4 regions of the Pseudomonas sp. LjRoot71 genome follow, and region 4 is predicted to be linked to each of the others. Evidence: predicted binding sites of a transcription regulator. Region 4 holds the regulator's gene; each other region holds the start of a gene.
The links. The regulator FliA, encoded in region 4, starts transcription of late flagellar genes. The targets are predictions, from matches to a motif close to CTAAAGTTTNNNNNNNNNNNGCCGNTAA.
Positions count from the first base shown of each region.

Region 1 (5,555 bases), 2.3 Mb from region 4:
GCAGAACGCCGTGGCCCTCAATCGCATGCTCGGTGTTTACCGCGAACTAGGCTATCCGCTGCTGGAAGTCTCGGCCCATGGCGGCGACGGCATGCAGCAGTTGCAACAGCAACTCGATGGCCATGTCAGCGTATTCGTCGGCCAATCCGGGGTTGGCAAATCATCGCTGGTCAACAGCCTGCTGCCGGAAGTCGATACCCGTGTCGGACCACTGTCCGAGCTGACCGGCAAAGGCACCCACACCACCACCACCGCACGACTGTTCCACTTCCCCGGTGGCGGCGAACTGATCGACTCCCCCGGGATTCGCGAATTCGGCCTGGTGCACGTGAGTCGTGATGACGTCGAAGCGGGGTTTATCGAGTTTCACGACCTGATCGGCCAATGCCGCTTCCGCGACTGCAAACACGACCGCGAGCCGGGCTGCGCCCTGCTCAAAGCCCTGGAAGAGGGCCGCCTGCACCCGCAGCGTATGGCCAGTTACCGGCACATTCTGGCCAGCCTGCCGGAAGCCGAGTACTGAAATGAACAAGGCCGCGACATTGCGCGGCCTTGTTCATGTTCACATCCTTTATTCTGCGGGCTGATCGAACTTCAGCACACCGTCTTCAAAGATATTCAGCCGTTCACGCAGCTGGCCGTCCGGTAACGGTTCACCCGGAGCCGCCGGCGTTGCCGGAGCCGACGCCGCGCCGGCTTCGGCGGGTGGCGCATCAGTGGCCGGTTCACCCTGCTCACCCTCGATGGCGCGCTGGGCCTTTTTGGTCAGCACCACGATATCGATACGGCGGTTGACCGGATTGAGTGGGTTATCCCGATCAAACAGCGCCGATGACGCATACCCCACCACCCGCGCGACCTGCTCCTCGTCATAGCCACCGGCGATCAGTACGCGTCGCGCCGCGTTGGCCCGATCAGCTGACAGCTCCCAGTTGCCATAACCACCGCGCCCGACGAAGGGCGCCGCATCGGTATGGCCACTGACGCTGATCTTGTTCGGCACGGCCGCGATGGTGTCGGTCATGGCCAGCAGGATGTCCTCGAAATACGGCTGCAAGCGCGCACTGCCGGAGGCGAACATCGGCCGGTTCTCGGCATCCATGATCTGGATACGCAGACCGTCCTGAGTGATCTCGAAGAGGATCTGATCCTTGAAGTTCTGCAGCTGCGGGTTTTCCTCAACCTTGTTCTGCAATTCCTGCAACAGCAGCTCCAGGCGCTCGCGCTCGACCTCTTCCGCCAGCGACTCGGCCTGCTCCTTGTTGATGTCAGCCTGGGCATCCTCGGCTGGGGTCTGCTCGTCCTTGGGTTCCGGGTTGAGAGTACGGTCGGGCGCGGGGGTGGGCGAGCCGCCCAGGTCGATCACATAGGGGCTGGCACTTTCAGAAAAGCCCACCGGATCCTGAAAGTAGCCGGAAATCAGTTTCTTCTGCTCGGGCGTGGCCGAGGACATCAGCCACATCACCAGAAAGAACGCCATCATCGCCGTGGCAAAGTCGGCAAAGGCAATTTTCCAGGCGCCACCGTGGTGGCCGCCAGCAACCTTTTTGACCCGCTTGACGATAATCGGCTGGTTATTCTCCATGCTGCGTCTTAGCCCCCACGCATGGCTTGTTCAAGCTCGGCAAAGCTTGGCCGATGCGCCGGGTAGAGCACCTTGCGGGAAAACTCCACGGCCAGCGACGGCGGCATGCCCGAGGCTGACGCCACCAGGCCAGCCTTGATCGCCTCGTAGACATTGAGCTCTTCCTTGGCATCGTGCTCCAGCGCGCCAGACAGCGGGCCAAAGAAACCGTAAGACGCCAGGATGCCGAGGAAGGTACCGACCAGGGCCGTACCCACTTTCTCACCGATTTCCGCGTTGTCCGCCTCGGCGAGAATCGACATGGTGATCACGATCCCCAGTACCGCAGCCACGATCCCCATCGCTGGCATACCGTCGGCAACCTTGGCCACAGCGTGTGCGGGGTGTTCGAGCTCTTCCTTGAGGCTGGCGATTTCCATGTCGAACAGCCCCTCAAGCTCGTGCGGCGCCATGTTGCCGGAGGACATGATGCGCAAGTAATCGCAGATGAACGAGGTCATCCGCTGATCCTTGAGAATGCCAGGGTACTTGCTGAAGATCGGGCTGGCGGCGGGGTCTTCAACATCCGCTTCGATGGCCATCATGCCTTCGCGACGACTCTTGTTGAGGATCTCGTAAAGCAGCTTGAGCACATCCAGGTAGTAGTGATGGGTGAAGCGCGAGCTGAACATGGTCAGCGACTTCTTGAACACCTGCATGAACATGCTGCCCGGGTTGGCTTGCAGAAATGCCCCCAATGCTGCGCCGCCAATAATCATCACTTCGAAGGGGTGGACCAACGCCATGAACTTGCCGCCAGAGAGGATAAACCCCCCTAAAACGCTGGCGAATACAACGATAATGCCAATGATCTTTGCCATAGGAAGAGACTTGCCAGAGAGGGTAGAAAGAGGCTGTGCAAAACAACCCTTCTATTTATCGGAAGTTTTGCGCGAGACTATAGCCAGTTAAGGTCAAAAGCCAGCTTGTCTCAACCCGCATGCATAAGCCAGTCCACTCTCCGCGCACGCTCAACGACTGGCTCAAGAAGCTGGACAACCAGCTATTGCCCGCGTCCAGCGACAGCCTGCAAACCCTACGTCGTGCCCTGGCTGACAGCAGCCGCTCACGGCGTGAACTGGCTGATCTGATGCAAAGCTGCCCGGCACTGGCCCTCAGCGTGCTGCGCGAAGCCAACAGCAAGAGCAGCGGGCTCAATGAACAGACTGACAGCCTCGAAGCCGCCATCAGTCGCCTCGGCCTGAGCCGCACCGAAGCACTGCTCAACCGTCTGCCTGCCCTCCCCGAACAGGATCTGCCGAAGGCGCTGCGCCAGATTCAGCTGATCAGCCAACACGCCAGCCAGCAGGCCAATGGCCTGTTCGCCGGCCGCCTGGCCCGCCTGTGGCAGGAAGTGCATTGGGGCAGCCTGCTGTTTCTCGCCCCGGTTTGGACCTTGCTGGCCGCCCACCCCGAACTGTTTGATGCCTGGGAACAACGGGTGCTGGTCAAGGGTGAAGCGGCGAGCACAGTGGAGCAGGATCTGCTCGGCGTGCCCCTGCTCAAGCTGTGCCTGGCCCTCAGCGAACACTGGCGACTGCCGGAGTGGATCACCCTCGGCTACCGCCTGCTGGTGAATGACCGCCGCCTGCTGGTCAAGGCGCTGCACATTGCCCACAACAATGAGCACCCGCTGCAACAGCAGCAATGCCTGGATGCCGACAGCCATCTGCGCCGCTGGTTGACCCAACCCGCCAACAGCATCCTGCTGGCCAACTGCCTGGCGATTTCCGCGCACTATGCCTGGAACAGCCCGCACAGCCTGCGCTGGCAGCGCCTGACAGGCCTGTTCCTGCAACTGCCGCTGGACACCCTGCAGCAACAGGTGCACCAACACGCCGTCAGCAGTGCACGGCTGGTGTACAGCAGTGACCTCTGGCACCCAGCCGAAGCCTTGCTCTGGCCATGGCAGGCGCGCCACTTGCAGGCCGTCGTCGAGCCGCCGAAACCCGTGGTCGTCAGCGCATGGCGTCAGCACTGTGCTCAGCTTCTCGCCCAGCCCAGTGCATTCAGCAATGTCCTGCAGCTAACCGCCTGCGCCAATCAGGCGCTGCAAGCCTGTGGCATGCAACGCGTGCTGATTCTTCTGGCAGACCGTAATCACACCCGCCTGATGACCCAGCAGCACAGTGGCCTGGACAAGTCAGCCAGCAGCCTCAGCCTTGATCCACAGCAGAGCCAGTTGCTGCGCCGCCTGCTCAGCGCGCCGGCGCAACTACGCCTCGGCCCGAGCAACATTGCCCAGTTCTCGGCCACGCTGCCTGGCACCCTGAAAAGCCTGTTCCCCAGTGAACACCTGCTGATTCGCTCGCTGGCCAACAACAACCGGGTGGTCATGCTGATCTTCGCCGACCAGGCGGGTAGCGCCTTCAGCGACGCCAGCGTGCAGGGTTTCGGCAAAACCGTGCAATGCATTGAGCGGGCGCTGAGCACCTTTGCCAGCCGTGGGCGCTAGGCTTCCGCTACAATTCGCCCCCTTTGAGAACGAAAAGAGGCCCGGCATGACCGCCTTCGCTGAGTTGCCCTTATTGATCGAGCCGGCCCAACTGGCCAGCCGCCTGGACGCCCCCGAGCTGATTCTGGTCGACCTGACCAGCACAGCGCGCTATGCCGCCGGGCATATCCCCGGCGCACGCTTTGTCGACCCCAAGCGCACCCAATTGGGCCAGCCACCAGCGCCCGGCCTGCAACCTGAACGTGAACAGCTGGAGCAATTGTTCAGCGAGCTGGGGCACAACCCGGACGCGGTCTATGTGGTCTACGACGATGAAGGCGGAGGCTGGGCTGGACGCTTTATCTGGCTGCTGGATGTCATTGGCCACGCGCACTATCACTACCTGGATGGCGGCCTGCACGCTTGGCTGGCCGAAGAGCGCCCGCTCAGCAGCGAAACACCACAAGCCGGCAACGCCAGCGTGGCCCTGACCCTGAATGATGCACCCACTGCCAGCCGCGCATACCTGCAAAGCCGCCTTGGCGCCGCCGACCTGGCGATCTGGGATGCTCGCTCGCCAGGTGAATACAGCGGCGCGAAAGTTCTGGCGCAGAAAGCTGGACACATTCCCGGTGCGGTCAACTTCGAATGGACAGCCGGCATGGACCCGGCGCGCGCACTGCGCATGCGTCAGGACCTGCAAACCCAGCTCAACAGCCTGGGCATCACCGCCGACAAGGAAATCATCACCCACTGCCAGACCCATCACCGCTCAGGATTCACCTACCTGGCCGCCAAGGTCCTGGGCTATCCACGCGTAAAAGCCTATGCCGGCTCCTGGGGCGAATGGGGCAACCACCCCGACACCCCCGTCGAACGCTGAACGCCCGCCCCCACTTAAGGAAACTCCATGAAAGATCGCCTGTTTATCCTCAGCCAGTACCTGTTGCCCCACCACCTGCTGTCGCGCCTGATCGGCTGCGCGGCCGAGTGCCGCGCGGACTGGTTCAAAAATCGCCTGATTGGCTGGTTCGCCAAGCAATACCAGGTCGACATGAGCGAAGCCCAGGTCGAAGACCTCAGCGCTTTCGCCCACTTCAATGATTTCTTCACCCGCGCCCTGAAAGATGGCGCGCGCCCACTCGACAGCACGCCAGGCGCAGTGCTCTGCCCGGCCGACGGCGCGGTCAGCCAGCTCGGCAAGATCGAACAAGGCCGGGTATTTCAGGCCAAAGGCCACAGTTTCAGCGTGATCGAACTGCTGGGCGGTGACAGCGAACGCGCGGCGGCCTTCATGGGCGGCGACTTCGCCACCATCTACTTGTCGCCGAAGGACTACCACCGCGTGCACATGCCGCTGGCCGGCACCCTGAAAGAAATGGTGTATGTGCCGGGCCGGCTGTTCTCGGTCAACCAGACCACGGCCGAGAATGTGCCTGAGCTGTTTGCCCGCAACGAGCGCGTGGTCTGCCTGTTCGACACCGAGCGCGGGCCGAT
Region 1 covers NZ_CAXURA020000001.1:2,857,721-2,863,275, reverse strand. The annotation lists gene rsgA (small ribosomal subunit biogenesis GTPase RsgA) at 1-523, shown strand, start outside; gene motB (flagellar motor protein MotB) at 572-1,585, opposite strand; gene motA (flagellar motor stator protein MotA) at 1,594-2,445, opposite strand; gene ACSQ17_RS13455 (HDOD domain-containing protein) at 2,565-4,079, shown strand; gene ACSQ17_RS13450 (rhodanese-like domain-containing protein) at 4,126-4,941, shown strand; gene asd (archaetidylserine decarboxylase) at 4,969-5,555, shown strand, end outside.
Region 1: motA (flagellar motor stator protein MotA) is a predicted target of FliA. The motif match lies at 2,501-2,528, and genes of this name have one in related genera.

Region 2 (5,555 bases), 510 kb from region 4:
GGTAGGTGAGGGTGGACAGGCCGATATGCGGGTGCTGGTTGATATTCATACCGCTGCCAGCCGGGTAGGTGTTTTCCAGAATATGGTCGAAAAACACAAACGGTCCGACACTGCGGCATTTGGCTGAGGGTAGGGGGCGCAGGATAGGTTGCCCGCCGAGGTTTTCCGGGCGCGGCTGGATCAGCAGAAAATCGCTCATCAGGCGCCCTCGCTCAGCTGAGTGCTGACCTGAACTTCGCTGCTGGTCATCAACTTGTGGATCGGGCATTTATCGGCGACGCGCAGCAGCTGCTGGCGTTGCGCGTCATCCAGCGCGCCGTGCAGGGTCAGCTCGACATTTAGCTGGTAGACGCCTTGACGTTCCTGGCTGTCGTCGCGGTTGATTTTCACGTCGAGGCCTTCCAGCGGCAAACCACGTTGTTTGGCATACAACGCCAGGGTCAGCGCCTTGCAGGCACCCAGGGCCGCATCGAACAGGTCATGGGGCTCGGGCGCTGAGCCTTCGCCGCCCAGCTCTACCGATACGTCACTGTGCAGGGTGTGCGGGCCGATGCTGATGCGTTGCAGAAGGCCTTTCTCGTTGCTGATGCTGATCATGTGAACTCCAACGCCATGGGCTGAGTGAGTAGCCAGCCTAGCTCATGGCGCGGGGCTCAGACCAGCGCAGACAGCCGCACATCGGCCCCCAGTACACGCAGCAATTGACCACGGGCATCGAGGATCGGCACCGAGACGGTGAAGCAGAAGTCGTCGGTTGCCGATGAGCGATAGACCTGGGTGATATGGCTGCACAGGCTGTCGGCCGCGGCGCGGAACCACGGACGTTGCTGCCAGTTGCGGCCTTTACAGCTGCTGCTTTCGCTGTGGTTCACGTCGGCGGCAAAGATGTTTTCGGACAGCTGCACGCCGCGGCTGTCGACCAGGTAAAACAGCTCGAACCGCGCATCACGCTTGAGGGTGTCGCCGAGCAGGCGTTCGGCGGTGGCCACATCAGCACTCATGCCAGGTTGGCGCGCCAGCTGCTCGACGCTGGTCTGCACGGCGTGGTGAATCTCCAGGCGGAAATCACCTAGCCCGGCCAGCAGACGGTCGCCATCTTCGCGCACCGCCTGACTGTGGTGCAGCACTTGGCCGGCCTTGCCGAGCAATTCGCCGGCAACCCGGGCGATGTTCTGTACGTCACCGTTGATCGAGCGTACGGCTTGGCCGATCTGCTCGGTGCCCGCGGCGATCTGGCCCACACGGCTGTCCAGGCGATCCATGGCCTGGCGGGTGCTATCCAGGCCACCGCCCACGGCGAGCATGCCATCGCGGCCATCGGCCACGGCCTGGTGCATGTGGCTGCCCGCGTCGGTGAGTTGCTGCATGCCGCTGCGAAAGCGCTCGATGATGTCACTGACCTGCGTGGTGGCGTCGGTGGTATGCCCGGCCAGACGCCGCACTTCCTCGGCCACCACGGCAAAGCCACGACCATGCTCGCCTGCGCGGGCAGCCTCGATGGCCGCATTCAACGCGAGCAGGTTGGTTTGCTGGGAAATGCTGGCAATCACCCCGATCACCTTGCTGACCTCTTCAAGCTGGCTGGTCAGTTGCTGAATCACCAGCTCCAGCTGCTGTTCGCTCTTGCCGATCACCTCAACCTGTTGCAGCACCGCCTGGCCGCTTTGCTGACAACCATGCAAGGTGGCGGTGACCTCGGCGGACAGCTGTGCGACTTCGGCGGCACCAGGCACCAACTCGGCGTCGAGGGTGGTGGTGACCTGTTCGCTGGCGCTGGCGATCAGTTCCGAGGACTGTGCCAGGGTTTGCCCGCTTTGCTGGTTGGCGGCGGCAATACGCGCCAGTTGTGGGGCATGCGAAGCAATGCCGACTGCTGCGCCCAGGCTGGTGCGGATGCGCTGGTGCAGGCCTGCGCTGAAGTCATTCAGGCGCGACATCCAGCGATAGTTGTCGCTCAGGCGGGTGGTCAGGTCGTGCTGATTAAACAGCGCGTCGAGTGCAATGTCGTCCGTGTTCTTGCGTGGGGTCGAGCGCAATAGCTGAAGCATGGCGAATTCCTTCTAGGGTCTGCTGGCTGCACTGCAAGCCAAGTGCCATTACTGAAGTGGCGCGTCATGCCGCTGACGCTGGAAAACAGTCGTCGTGGTTGCCCTGTTCTGGTGCCGTACGGCCTGTTCTGGGTCTTTGTGGTGCTGTTTACCCGCCTGGAGCCTGAACTTGCGCTCGCAGCGCAGGGTCTATGCTGCTCTGACTGTCAGGAGGACATCCCATTGCCTGCATCGCGTTTGAGTGTTGCCCTGTTGTTCGCTTTGCTGAGCACGCTGGTTCAGGCCCGCGACTATCGCTACAGCGATGCCCATCTGCATTACGTCGACTTTTTTCAGGAAAGTGCCGGCATGACCGAGCTGCTGGAGCAGATGGCCGCCGGCAATATTGACCATGTGATGCTCTCGGGTATTCCCGTGGCCAAGAAGTGGGATGAAGATGAGCCCAAACGCCCGCGCTATTACGCTGGCGACGATGCCAACGCCTACTGGTACAGCGCCACCGATGTGCTGGTGGCGCATGCCTACAAGCAGGTACCGGCTGAGCAACGCAAACGCCTGCATCCGTTTCTTTCCGGGTTCAACCCGAATGACAAGAATGCCGATGCACATATCCGCCGCATGCTCGAACTCGATCCTGGCCTGTGGCAGGGCATCGGTGAGGTGTTCACCCGCCATGATGATCTTACTGCGCTGATTCATGGCGATGCGCCACGGGCCAATAACGAAGCCCTTGCACGGGTCTTTCACCTGGCCGCCGAATACGACCTGCCGGTGATGCTGCATTCCAACATCACCTCCAAGCGCGAGCGCAATCCACTGTATTTGCAGGAAATCGAAGACCCAATGCGCAACCACCCGCATGTACGCTTTATCTGGGCGCATGCCGGCACCAGCAAGGAAATTCATCGTCATCAGGAGAAGCTGGATTTCCTCCTGCCAACGCTCGAACGGATGCTCAAGCAATACCCCAACCTGTATATCGACCTGTCCTGGACCATGTTGCAGCCCTACCTGCTGGATGTCGACGGCAAGCCTGACCCTGCATGGGTGAAGTTGGTCAGCAGCTACCCGGCGCGTTTTATGCTCGGCTCCGATGTGGTTGGGCGCTTTGATGGGCTGGGTGAATACCTGAGCGGTTTTGCCCCCTTTCTTGATGCCTTGCCGGCGGATGTGGCGCAGCAGGTGGCGCGCGACAACTTTCTCGCGGTACTGCCGCGCAAGGTGCAGGCCGAACTGGTCGAATAGCTCTGTCACGGCCTTGTCACACGGGTGTCATAGGCTCGCGCCATCTAAACAAGGAGCGCGATATGCAATACACCCGTTTCAGTGCCTTGGCGGCATGCGTCTTGATCAGTGGCCTGGTGCAGGCCGAAGTGCGGGTTCAGGGCCCGCTGGAATACGGCGTCTTCGCCAGCGATTACCAGAATTTTCAGGAAGGCGAGCGCGTCCTGACCCGTAGTAACCAGCAGATCGAGCCCGGCGATGAGATTCCCGCCAAGCTCGGTACCAAATTCGGTGTGCGTTACAGCCTGACGGGCAAAACCGCCACTGAAGCGCCGCTGACTCTGCTGTATCTCACCCCAGGGGTGATCACCCCGGATGGCAAGCGCCATGACAAGTATGTGGTCACGCAAAAGCTGGTGCCCGGTGCGCCCCAGGACGTCATGGCATTCGAGTTCACTGAGGCGCATGAAGTGGTGCCGGGTGAATGGCACTTTATGGTGTTTCAGGATGACCGCAAGCTGCTGGAGCAGCGTTTTACCGTGCGCTGAAGCCTCCAGGCTGTGCTGCCAACCCGAGCCTGGCTCAGGTTTTTTATGCCTGAGCAGTCAAGATTAAGCGTTTGGGGTCGATAGGCTGGTACAAGTTCAGGAGCAGTTGGCTGAAAGTCTTAATGTGTTCATAAGGCTGATGGCCATATGCTACTGACCATAAGGTTAAAGACCCCAAGGACAGCCGTGATGACCCTAAGAAACCTCAATATCGCCCCCAGAGCGTCGCTTGGCTTTGGTTTGGTGGCCCTGCTGGTAATGCTGCTCGGCAGTTTCTCGCTGTTGCAGATGTCGGAGATGAATAAGCAGTCTGCCGACGTCAACGACAACTGGTTGCCCAGCGTATTAAGCCTCGGGGAGATGAGCCAGGACATCCTGCGTTTGCGCGCACTGACCCTGCGCCTGATGCTCAACAGTGACGAGGCAGTGACGCAGCAGAACGTTGCCCGTGTCGAGGAGTTCAAGACGCTGTTGCATAAGGCGCAAAGCCAATATGAAAATCTGATTGCCAGTGATGCCGAGCGCAGCATTTACCAGCGTTTCAAACAAGCCGAGAGCAGCTACCTGCAGGAGCAGGCCAAAATCGTTACGGCCGTACGCCAGGGCGATCTGGATGCCGCCCTGGCAGTGGCCAATGGCACACTCAACAGCCATGCCGATGATATGGCCAAGGCCTTGGCCGATCTGGCCGAAATGAACCGCACCGGTGCAACGGCCGCTGCTGATCGTGCTGACGCCGTGTTCTCCAGCGCCCGTGTTTGGGTCATCGCGATGATGCTGATGGCGCTGGGCATGACAGTGACTCTGGCGCTGTTGCTGACCCGCAGCATCGTCAGCCCGTTGGGTGAAGCAGTGCGTGTGGCTGAGGTGGTGGCCAGCGGTAATCTGACCCAGACCATCGATGTGCAGGGCTCGGACGAGCCGGCCCGTCTGCTTGGCGCCTTGAAGACCATGCAGCAGAGCCTGCGCAGCACCATCCAGAATATTTCCGACTCCTCGACGCAACTGGCCTCGGCTTCGGAAGAACTCAGTGCGGTGACGGAGGACTCCACCCGTGGCCTGCACCAGCAGAACAACGAAATCGAACAGGCGGCCACTGCGGTCAACGAAATGACCAGCGCTGTGGAAGAAGTCGCGCGCAATGCGGTGAGCACCTCCGAGGCCTCCAGCGAGTCCAACCGTACCGCCCAGCATGGTCGCGAGCAGGTGCGGCAGACGGTCGATTCGATCAGCCACCTGGCCGAAGACGTCACCAACACCGCCACTGAAGTGGAACAGCTGGCAGGGCAGGTGCGTGACATCAGCAAGGTTCTGGATGTAATCCGCTCGATTGCCGAGCAGACCAACCTGCTGGCACTCAACGCGGCCATTGAAGCGGCGCGTGCCGGTGAAGCCGGTCGCGGTTTTGCTGTGGTGGCCGATGAAGTGCGCGCTCTGGCGCATCGTACGCAACAATCGACCCGCGAAATCGAGCAAATGGTCAGTGGTATTCAGCAGGGCACCGATAAAGCGGTCAACGCCATGCAGAACAGCAACAGCCGGGCGCGTTCGACCCTGGATGTGGCCAAGGCCGCCGGTCAGGCGCTGGATGAAATTGCTGCGGCCATTTCGCAGATCAACGAACGTAACCTGGTGATTGCCAGTGCCTCGGAAGAGCAGGCCCAGGTGGCCCGTGAAGTCGACCGTAACCTGGTGAATATCCGCGACCTGTCGATGCAGTCCTCGGCCGGTGCCA
Region 2 covers NZ_CAXURA020000001.1:93,104-98,658, reverse strand. The annotation lists gene ACSQ17_RS00440 (pirin family protein) at 1-199, opposite strand, end outside; gene ACSQ17_RS00435 (OsmC family protein) at 199-597, opposite strand; gene ACSQ17_RS00430 (PDC sensor domain-containing protein) at 654-1,001, opposite strand; partial or broken gene ACSQ17_RS00425 (methyl-accepting chemotaxis protein) at 1,218-1,937, opposite strand; gene ACSQ17_RS00420 (amidohydrolase family protein) at 2,265-3,293, shown strand; gene ACSQ17_RS00415 (DUF3859 domain-containing protein) at 3,356-3,820, shown strand; gene ACSQ17_RS00410 (methyl-accepting chemotaxis protein) at 4,010-5,555, shown strand, end outside.
Region 2: ACSQ17_RS00410 (methyl-accepting chemotaxis protein) is a predicted target of FliA. The motif match lies at 3,877-3,904, and genes of this name have one in related genera.

Region 3 (5,555 bases), 120 kb from region 4:
TTGCGGCGCAGCAGGGTCATGCCCAGCACTTCGGTGTAGAACGCGACGGATTTATCCAGATCGCCGACGCGCAGCATGGTGTGCAGCAGTCTCATCAAGTGTCTCCTCATCAATGCCCGGCTTTGTGGGCTTATAAATGCAAACCCCGGCTTATGGCCGGGGTTTGGTGTGGCTCAGGCGCTCAGTCTATCAGAGCATCTTGCGCCCTTTGCCTGCCGCGATGCGCATGCGCAGGGCGTTGAGTTTGATGAAACCACCGGCGTCAGCCTGGTTGTACGCGCCGCCGTCTTCTTCGAAGGTGGCGATATTGGCGTCGAACAGCGAGTCGTCAGACTTGCGACCGGTGATGATCACGTTGCCTTTGTACAGCTTCATGCGCACCACGCCGTTCACGTTGGCCTGGGAGGCGTCGATCATCTGTTGCAGCATCAGGCGCTCAGGGCTCCACCAGAAACCGTTGTAGATCAGGCTGGCGTATTTCGGCATCAGCTCGTCTTTCAGGTGGGCAACTTCACGATCCAGGGTGATCGACTCAATGGCGCGGTGGCCCTTGAGCATGATGGTACCGCCAGGGGTTTCGTAGCAGCCACGGGACTTCATGCCGACAAAGCGGTTCTCGACGATATCCAGACGGCCGATGCCATTCTCACCGCCGATGCGGTTCAGCTCAGCAAGCACGGTGGCTGGGCTCATTTCCTTACCGTCGATGGCAACGATGTCGCCCTTGCGGTAGGTCAGCTCGATATAGGTCGGGGTGTCCGGCGCCGCTTCTGGCGACTTGGTCCAGCGCCACATGTCTTCTTCGTGCTCGGTCCAGGTGTCTTCCAGCACGCCGCCTTCATAGGAGATGTGCAGCAGGTTGGCATCCATGGAGTACGGCGACTTTTTCTTGCCATGACGCTCGATCGGGATGGCGTGCTTCTCGGCGTAGTCCATCAGCTTCTCGCGCGACAGCAGATCCCACTCACGCCATGGAGCAATTACTTTCACGCCGGGCTTGAGTGCGTAGGCACCCAGTTCGAAACGCACCTGGTCGTTGCCCTTGCCGGTAGCGCCATGGGAGATGGCGTCGGCACCGGTTTCGTTGGCGATTTCGATCAGGCGCTTGGCGATCAGTGGACGGGCAATCGAGGTGCCCAGCAGGTATTCGCCTTCGTAGACGGTGTTGGCGCGGAACATCGGGTAGACGAAATCGCGGACGAACTCTTCGCGCAGATCATCAATATAGATTTCCTTGACGCCCATGGCCTGGGCCTTGGCGCGGGCTGGCTCGACTTCCTCACCTTGGCCGAGGTCAGCGGTGAAGGTCACCACTTCGCAGTTATAGGTATCTTGCAGCCACTTGAGAATCACCGAAGTGTCCAGGCCACCGGAATATGCCAGGACTACCTTGTTTACGTCGGCCATGCCATCAACTCCACGGGGTTGTGCGGGAAAACCGACGATTCTACTGCCCACGCCGCCCGATTTACAGAGGCGCGACAGCTTGTGACGACCAAGCGACGGTTAATTGTTGGACAACGGACGAATAGCAGGCCTCAGGAGGTGGCCGCAGGCTCCGCAGCAGTGGGCGCAGGCGCTGCTTCGGGCGGCACTGCCGCCTCAGGTACACGGTCAAGCAGGATGGTCACCCGGCGGTTCTTCGCTCGATTGGCCTCACTGGTATTGGGCACCACCGGATAACGCTCGCCGTGGAAGCGCATGGTGATCTGCTCGGCCGGGATGCCATTGGCCTTGAGGTATTCCATCACCGCCAGCGCGCGACGGCGCGACAGGTCACGGTTGGTCAGACGATTGCCACCATTGTCGGCATGGCCATCGAGCTGAATGCGATTGACGCTGGGGTCAGCCTTGAGAAAGCTCAGGATGATGTCCAGCTTGGCCTGGGCCAGCGGCTCCAGTGCCACCCCACCGCCGGGAAAGCCCACCTGGCTCTTGCGCACCTGATCGAAGTTCACCGGTAGCAGCTTGGCGGTGCAATCCAGGTAGTCGTTATAGGCCTTGTTGAACTTGGCCGGCAGCAGCCGCACCTCGATACTCTCGCTACCCATCGCCGTGCGGTGCCGCACCACGGGGCTGCGTCCTTCCAACAGCCCCGTCAGCAACCGCGTGCCCTGCTCCTGGGAGCTGTTGAACAGCACCTCAGCAGGCTCCACGCTGACCGAGCCCAGATTGATGTCACCGCGTCCTGGCTGCCAAGGCGCTGCGGCAGCCAGCAGCGTGGCATTGCCGGCCCCCAGCCAGCGCTCACGGGCCTTGAGGCTGAACGTCACCTGCTCACCTGCTCGTCGTACGAACACCCCGGAACCGAAGTCGGTAATGGGCTGCGACAAACGACACTCGAACTGATCACCCTCGACCTTCCATTCGATCTTCTCCAGACGGGTCTGGAAACTAATGGCAAGGACCGACTGGCTTGCCAGCAGGCAAAGCACCGCGAGTGGATAGGGTCGCACGACAGACTCCAGGGAATACGGCTTACCTTCTGTCTATCGGTGCCGTAACGGAAAACTTGAGCACGCCGTAATGCCCTGACGCCGCCACCCCGATAACCCGTCAGGCGATGACTGCGGGCATGCGGCCGCGTTTGTCCGACACACCCGCATTCAGCGTGCTGCCAGGGGGCTTTTCCGGTAGCATTCCCGCCACGTTTTGCCCGCCTGGAAGCTTCCATGACTGACCGCCTTACCCTGCTGCGTCCCGACGACTGGCACATCCACCTGCGTGACGGTGGCGTGCTGCCACACACCGTCGCCGATGTAGCCCGCACCTTTGGCCGCGCCATCATCATGCCCAACCTGGTACCGCCGGTGCGCAACGCCAGCGAAGCCGATGCCTATCGCCAGCGCATTCTCAGCGCCCGCCCTGCCGGCAGCCGCTTCGAACCGCTGATGGTGCTGTATCTCACTGACCTGACTCAGCCTGACGATGTGCGCACCGCCAAAGCTTCGGGCTTTGTGCATGCTGCCAAGCTCTACCCAGCTGGCGCGACCACCAACTCCGATTCCGGCGTGACCAGCATCGACAAAATTTTCCCGGTGCTCGAAGCCATGGCCGAAGTCGGCCTGCCGCTGCTGGTACACGGTGAAGTGACACGCAGCGAGATCGACGTATTCGACCGCGAAAAGATCTTTATCGGCGAACACCTGAGCCGGGTAGTCGAGCGCTTCCCGACCCTCAAAGTGGTGTTCGAGCACATCACCACCCGTGATGCGGTGGAGTTCGTGCAAGGTGCGTCGGCCAACGTCGGCGCAACCATCACCGCCCACCACCTGCTGTACAACCGCAACCACATGCTGGTCGGCGGTATTCGCCCGCACTTCTATTGCCTGCCGATCCTCAAGCGCAACACCCACCAGGATGCCTTGCTGGATGCGGCCACCAGCGGTAACGCCAAGTTCTTCCTCGGCACCGACTCGGCGCCGCACGCCAAGCACGCCAAGGAAGCCGCCTGCGGCTGCGCCGGCTGCTACACCGCCTATGCGGCCATCGAGCTGTATGCCGAAGCCTTCGAGCAGCGCAATGCGCTGGACAAACTGGAAGCCTTCGCCAGCCTGAACGGCCCGGATTTTTACGGCCTGCCGCGCAACACCGACCACATCACTCTGGTGCGCGAAGACTGGACCGCCCCCGCCAGCCTGCCGCTCGGCGAGCAAACCGTTATACCGCTGCGCGCCGGTGAAACCCTGCGCTGGCGTCTGCTGGAGAGCCAAGCGTGAGTGAAGACCTGTACGACGACGAACTCGAGAGCAGTGGCCACTCCGGCCCGCGCCACCCCATGGCGGCGCGCTTTCGTGGCTACCTGCCGGTAGTCGTGGACGTGGAAACCGGTGGCTTCAACTGCGCCACCGACGCCCTGCTGGAAATTGCCGCCACCACCATCGGCATGGATGAAGGCGGCTTTCTCTATCCGGAGCACACCCACTTCTTCCGCATCGAGCCATTCGAAGGCGCGAATATCGAGCAGGCGGCGCTGGACTTCACCGGAATAAAACTCGACCACCCACTGCGCATGGCCGTCAGCGAAGAGCATGCCCTAGGCGAGATCTTCAAGGGTCTGCGCAAGTCGCTGAAAGCCAACAGCTGCAAACGAGCAATTCTGGTCGGGCATAACAGCAGCTTCGACCTGGGTTTCCTCAATGCGGCCGTGGCACGCTGCGGTATCAAACGCAACCCGTTCCACCCCTTCTCCAGCTTCGACACCGCCACCCTGGCTGGCCTGGCTTACGGCCAGACCGTGCTGGCCAAGGCCTGCCAGGCCGCTGGCATCGACTTTGACGGCAAGGAAGCACACTCGGCCCGTTACGACACCGAGAAGACCGCTGAACTGTTCTGCGGCATCGTCAACCGCTGGAAGGAAATGGGTGGTTGGATGGACTTCGACGACTGATAACCGCAGTCGCCGCATAACCATCGCTCACAAAAAAGCCCCGCAATCGCGGGGCTTTTTATTGGGTCAGGGGCGGCGCAGGCCAGGCCTGCGCCGTTTCCTTTAGGCGCTTTGCGCCAGGTCCATCAACTCCCGATTGGCCACCGCGTACATGGCGTAATCGGTGGTGGTGGCCGCACGCAGCTCACCGAGCATGACTTTCCAGCGGTCTACCAGGCGACGGTGCTGATCCAGCCACACCCCAACCCGCTCTTCGACATCCGCCGGCCCTTCGGCCATCTGCAGTACCGAGACGGTAATGGCGCGCTGCTGCCAGTCCAGATCATCACGGAAGGCTTCGCGGGCCAGGGCCTGCCAGTTGTTTTCCACCGGCAGGCTGGTGATCTGCTGCAAGTACCAGGACAGCTCCAGCGCCCCGCCAGTGGCGAAGTAAGCGGTGGCCACCTCGCCGGCGTCCTTGCCGGTGACATCAGCGGCTTCGATGATCGGCAGCAGGGTGTACAGATGACTGGTACCGGCCACTACACGCGCCAGCTCTTCCGGCACACCCGCCTCGACATACCCTTGGAAGCGCGCCAGCCATTGTTCACGGGCCGGGCCTTCAAGCAGCTCGTCGAGTCGACCGACCAGTGCCTCGATGCGCGGCGCGAAATGCGCCACATCGCGGGCCGCATCCAGTTCGTTGCGACGGCTGCGCAGGAACCAGCGGGTCGCGCGGCGGCCCAGACGCATCAGCTCGTCCATCAGTTGCAGTTGCAGCTCGGCAGGGACCTTGTAGTCCAGCGCCTCGATCTGCTGCCACCAGTGCGGCAGACGGAACAGATCACGCACGATCACATAGGCGCCGGCCACATTCGCCGCGCTCATGCCCGTGGACTCCTTCAGGCGCTGCACGAAGGTGATGCCCATGTGGTTGACCAGATCGTTGGCAATCTGCGTGCTGACGATTTCGCGCTTGAGGCGATGACGGCGCATCGGCTCGCCAAACTTCTTCGCCAGCAACGGCGGGAAGGCGGTTTCCATTTCGCGCGCCAAGTACTCGTCGTCCGGCACCAGGGATTTGAGCAGCGACTCCTTAAGGTCGATCTTGCTGTAGGAGATCAGCACCGACAGCTCCGGGCGGGTCAGCCCCAGGCCATTGGCAGCGCGTTCGTTAAGCTCGTCG
Region 3 covers NZ_CAXURA020000001.1:478,748-484,302, forward strand. The annotation lists gene gloA (lactoylglutathione lyase) at 1-95, opposite strand, end outside; gene ACSQ17_RS02365 (argininosuccinate synthase) at 190-1,407, opposite strand; gene ACSQ17_RS02370 (flagellar protein MotY) at 1,539-2,456, opposite strand; gene pyrC (dihydroorotase) at 2,673-3,719, shown strand; gene rnt (ribonuclease T) at 3,716-4,390, shown strand; gene ACSQ17_RS02385 (NAD-glutamate dehydrogenase) at 4,493-5,555, opposite strand, start outside.
Region 3: ACSQ17_RS02370 (flagellar protein MotY) is a predicted target of FliA. The motif match lies at 2,490-2,517, and genes of this name have one in related genera.

Region 4 (5,555 bases):
TTCGTCGCTGCTGCTGGCCGCCGCCGGGGCTGCCGGTGCAGCTGACACAACCGGTGCAGCGCTCACATCGGCTACAAACTGGCCTTTACCGTGCAACTGATCCAGCAACGACTCGAACTCGTCGTCGGTAATCTCGTCACTGCTGGCCGCAACAGCCACCGGGGCTGGCGTTTCATCCAGAGCGCCGAGCAGTTGTTCAAATTCGCTGTCGGTAATATCCCCTGCTGGGGCTTGGGCAACTGCCGGTTCGGGTTCCGGCTCCGGTTCGGGTTCAGGTTCGGCTGCCGGCGCTTCAGCCTGCATCAACTCATCAGCACTGGCTGGCTCAGCCAGACGAGCCAATGCTGCCAGCAATTCAGGCGTCGCTGGGGTCAGGTCAGTTCGCTCGCGGACTTCACTGAACATACTGTTGACGGCATCCAGTGCTTCTAGCACCACATCCATCAATGCGGAGTCGACGCGCCGCTCACCCTTGCGCAGGATGTCGAAGACGTTTTCTGCGATATGGCAGCATTCCACCAGCTCATTGAGCTGGAGAAAACCGGCACCACCTTTAACGGTATGGAAACCGCGAAAAATAGCGTTGAGCAGATTCATGTCGTCCGGGCGGCTTTCAAGCTCCACCAACTGCTCGGACAGTAATTCAAGAATCTCGCCGGCCTCTACCAGGAAGTCCTGGAGGATTTCTTCATCGGCGCCGAAGCTCATATAGACGTGCTCCTAAAATCCCAGGCTGGAAAGCAGGTCGTCGACATCATCCTGATTCGATGCGACGTCTTCACGCTTATCGGCATGAATCTGCGGACCTTCACCACGGGAAGGCTCTTTTTGTTTTTCTTGTTCGGCACGGAGCAACTCATGGTTGTGTTCAATGCCGGCAAACTGGTCCACCTGGCTGGCCATCAGCACCAGTTTCAGCAGGTTGCTCTCAACTTCGGTGACCAACTGCGTGACACGCTTGATCACCTGCCCGGTCAGATCCTGGAAGTCCTGAGCCAGCAGAATGTCGTTGAGGTGAGCAGATAACTTGGCCCCATCGCGCTCGCTACGAGCAAGGAACAGTTCGACGCGCTTGGCCAGTTCACGAAAGCCGTCAGCGCTCATTTCGCGGCGCATGAAACGGCCCCAATCAGCACTCAGGCTCTGAGCCTCGTCGCTGAGATCATTGACCAGCGGCGCACTCTGCTCGACCAGATCCATGGTGCGATTGGCCGCTTTCTCGGTCATGGTCACAACATAGTTGAGCCGCTCGGTGGCATCGGTGATTTGCGACACTTCGGTAGCGTGTGGCACACGCGGGTCAAGCTGAAAATTGACGATAGCGTTATGCAACTCACGGGTCAGCTTGCCAACCTCGTGATAGAGGCCGCGATCACGCGCCTTGTTGAGTTCATGAATCAGCTGTACCGCTTCACCAAAATTGCCCTGTTCCAGGCTGTCGACCAATTGGCGAGCGTTGTGTTTCAGGGTCGACTCAAGGTCGCCTTGAACGGAATCTTTATGCTCCATAGCACCCTCATGGCAGACATCAGCCGTTGACCCGCTCGAAGATCTTCTCAATCTTCTCTTTCAGCACCTGGGCAGTGAACGGCTTGACCACATAGCCGTTAACCCCAGCCTGAGCTGCTTCGATGATCTGATCGCGCTTGGCCTCGGCCGTTACCATCAGCACCGGCAGGGTTTTCAGACGATCATCCGCGCGTACGGCGCGCAGCAGGTCAATCCCGGTCATGCCGGGCATGTTCCAGTCCGTTACCAGAAAATCGAAACTGCCGCTTTGCAGCATCGGCAAGGCCGTGGTGCCGTCATCGGCCTCGGCGGTGTTGGTGAACCCCAAGTCACGCAGGAGGTTCTTGATGATCCGTCGCATCGTTGAAAAGTCATCAACGATGAGGATTTTCATGTTCTTGTCCAAGTCGACCTCCGTACAGTCCCAAACGCACCCAGCAACCTGTGTACGCCTTTAATCGTGAAACCGGCCCAGATATCAGCGAGTGCCGCAACCGCCACTCAGTGTGCGCGCCACTCGCCCAAACGGGCGCGTAAACGGGCGGCACACTGACTGTGTAGTTGGCTTACGCGTGATTCGCTAACCCCCAGTACTTCGCCGATCTCCTTAAGATTTAATTCTTCATCGTAATATAGCGCTAACACCAGGCGCTCGCGCTCCGGCAGGTTGGCGATGGCATCGGCCAAGGCTGCCTGAAAGCGTTCATCTTCCAGATCACGAGAAGGTTCGAGGTGGTTGCTGCCAGCGTCTTCACCCAGCCCACCATGCTCGCCGTCCTGCAACAGGTCGTCGAAGCTGAACAGGCGGCTGCCTAAAGTGTCGCCAAGAATGCCGTAGTAATCCTCGAGACTCAATTGGAGTTCGGCCGCAACCTCTTGATCTTTAGCATCTCGGCCCGTTCTGGCCTCAATTACTCGAATGGCATCACTGACCATGCGGCTGTTGCGGTGCACGGAACGGGGGGCCCAGTCGCCTTTACGTACCTCGTCGAGCATGGAGCCACGAATGCGAATGCCAGCGAACGTCTCGAAACTGGCACCTTTGCTGGAATCGTATTTTTTTGACGCTTCGAGCAGGCCGATCATCCCGGCCTGGATCAGGTCGTCGACCTGCACATTGGCAGGCAGACGCGCCAACAGGTGATAGGCAATGCGTTTGACCAGAGGCGCATAGCGCTCGATCAACTGGTGCTGGGAGTCCTGCGCCTGTGCCTTGCTATACATACGAAGTCCAGAGGCTGCTGTCATATGGCCGTGTCCGCGATCGGTTGGTGCACCAGACGCTCAACGAAAAATTCCAGGTGACCGCGCGGATTGGCCGGTAACGGCCAGGCGTCGACTTTCTGGGCTATCGCCTTGAACGCCAACGCGCACTTCGAACGCGGGAAGGCTTCGTAAACCGCGCGCTGCTTTTGCACGGCCTTGCGCACTGACTCGTCATACGGCACCGCACCTACGTATTGCAGGGCAACGTCAAGAAAACGATCAGTCACTTTAGTCAGCTTAGCAAAGAGGTTGCGGCCTTCCTGCGGGCTGTGGGCCATATTGGCCAGGACGCGAAAACGGTTCATGCCGTGGTCACGGTTGAGCAGTTTGATTAGCGCATAAGCGTCAGTGATTGAGGTCGGCTCGTCGCAGACCACCACCAGCACTTCCTGGGCCGCGCGTACAAAGCTGACCACGCCATCACCAATACCTGCTGCCGTGTCGATGATCAACACGTCGAGGTTATCACTAATATCGCTGAACGCCTGGATCAACCCGGCATGCTGCATCGGTGACAGCTGCACCATGCTCTGAATGCCCGAAGCCGCCGGCACGATGCGGATGCCGCCCGGCCCCTGCAGCAGCACATCGCGCAGCTCACATTCGCCACTGATAACGTCTTCCAGGGTGCGTTTGGCACTCAAACCAAGCAGCACATCGACGTTGGCCAAGCCCAGGTCGGCGTCCATCAGCATCACCCGGCGGCCGAGATCAGCCAGGGCCAATGCCAGGTTCACCGAGACGTTGGTCTTACCGACGCCACCTTTGCCGCCGGTCACCGCAATCACCTGTACGGGATGCATACCCATATTTTCTACACACCTTGTCTAACTTCGACTGGAGCCACTCGGCCGGCTACGCGCGGTTCAATTGCAACAGCCTGGCGCTTAACTGACACGCCGTGCGGGCTGCTGATAAAGGCCGGCAAACATCTCCGCCATCGTATCCTCGCTTGGATCTTGGGTCGCCTGCAGCCCCACGGCCCGGCTGACCAACTGATGACTGCGCGGTACCTGCAGATCATCGGGAATTCGTGGCCCATCGGCGAGATAGGCTACCGGTAGACGCTGGCTAATAGCCAGCCCTAAAACCTCACCCAGGCTGGTGGCTTCATCCGCCTTGGTGACAATACAACCTGCCAGACCACAGCGCTTATAACTATGGTAGGCGGCTTTCAGCACTTGGCCCTGACTGGTAGCGGCCATTACCAGATAATTTTTTGCATTGACGCCACGGCTGGCCAGCGTTTCCAGCTGCATACGCAGCGCTGGATCGTTAGCGGGCAGGCCGGCGGTGTCAATCAGCACCACACGCTTGCGCGCCAGCGGGGCCAGGGCTTGGGTCAGGGACTGGCCAGGATCGACCAGGGTTACCGGGACATTGAGAATACGCCCGAGGGTCTTGAGTTGCTCTTGAGCGCCAATGCGATAGCTGTCCAGGCTGACCAAGGCGATGTGCTGTGCGCCGTATTTGAGGACATAACGCGCAGCCAGCTTGGCCAGGGTGGTGGTCTTGCCCATACCGGCCGGACCAACCAGGGCGATCACCCCGCCTTCGTCCATCGGCTCCTGCTTCGGCGTTTTGATCGCATGCGCCAGGTGCGCTAGCAGCATGCGCCAGGCCTGACGCGGCTCGGCCACGTTGGCCACGCGCTCCAGCAAGGCTTTCGACAGTTCAGCCGACAACCCCATGCGCTGCAGACGACGCCACAGGTTGGCCTGCTGCGGACGGCGGTTCTGTAGCTGCCCCCAGGCAATCGAGCCCAGTTGCACTTCGATCAGCTCGCGCAGGCCGTGCAGCTCGAAACGCATGGCATCCAGCGCCCGCTGATCAGTGGCGGCGGCAACGGCAGGAGCATGCTGGGATTTGCGCATCACCGCAGCCAGACTGTCGGCCGGCAGATCCAGCTCTGCGCCAAACAGTTGGCGATCCTTGCCGGCATCCACCTTGGCGCGGGTAGTCAGTTCGGCCTGGGCCGTGGCGATTTTCGCCTGGGTCTTGCGCAGCTCGGCTTCCAGCGCCGGGTTGGGCTGGCGGGCCGGCGCGGCAGGTGCCTGATAATCCAGCGCGGCGGTCAGTTCGACACCGCCGGCGACCCGACGATTGCCAATGATCGAGGCATCGGCACCCAGCTCATCACGCACCAGCTTCATGGCGGTACGCATATCGGCGGCGAAAAAGCGTTTGACCTGCATGGCCTGTAACCTCGGTTAGTTCTGCCCCACCGTCGCAACGATGGTGACCTGCTTGTTATCCGGAATTTCCTGGTATGCCAGTACATGGATACTCGGAACCGCCAGCCGCGCGAATCGCGAGAGCATCGCCCGGACCGGACCGGCCACCAGCAGAATCACTGGCTTGCCGAGCATTTCCTGGCGCTGCGCCGCTTCCACCAGGGAACGCTGCAGCTTCTCGGCCATGCCAGGCTCCAGGAGGATGCCCTCCTCGGAGCCTTGACCGGCCTTCTGAATACTGTTGAGCAATATCTGTTCCAACCTTGGTTCAAGGGTGATCACAGGCAGCTCCAGCTCTAGTCCCACAATGCTTTGCACGATTGCGCGGGCCAACGACACGCGCACGGCGGCGACCATCGCGGCGGGATCTTGACTCTTCACCGCCACGTTGGCGATGGCCTCGGCGATGGTGCGGATGTCGCGCACCGGTACCTGCTCCTGCAACAGGGCTTGCAGCACCTTGAGCAGGGTCGACAAGGAAATCATTCCCGGCACCAGCTCCTCGGCCAGCTTGGGCGAGGTCTTGGCCAACAACTGCATCAGTTG
Region 4 covers NZ_CAXURA020000001.1:598,644-604,198, forward strand. The annotation lists gene ACSQ17_RS02900 (chemotaxis protein CheA) at 1-708, opposite strand, end outside; gene ACSQ17_RS02905 (protein phosphatase CheZ) at 721-1,509, opposite strand; gene ACSQ17_RS02910 (chemotaxis response regulator CheY) at 1,529-1,903, opposite strand; gene fliA (RNA polymerase sigma factor FliA) at 2,011-2,757, opposite strand; gene fleN (flagellar synthesis regulator FleN) at 2,754-3,584, opposite strand; gene flhF (flagellar biosynthesis protein FlhF) at 3,663-4,970, opposite strand; gene flhA (flagellar biosynthesis protein FlhA) at 4,986-5,555, opposite strand, start outside.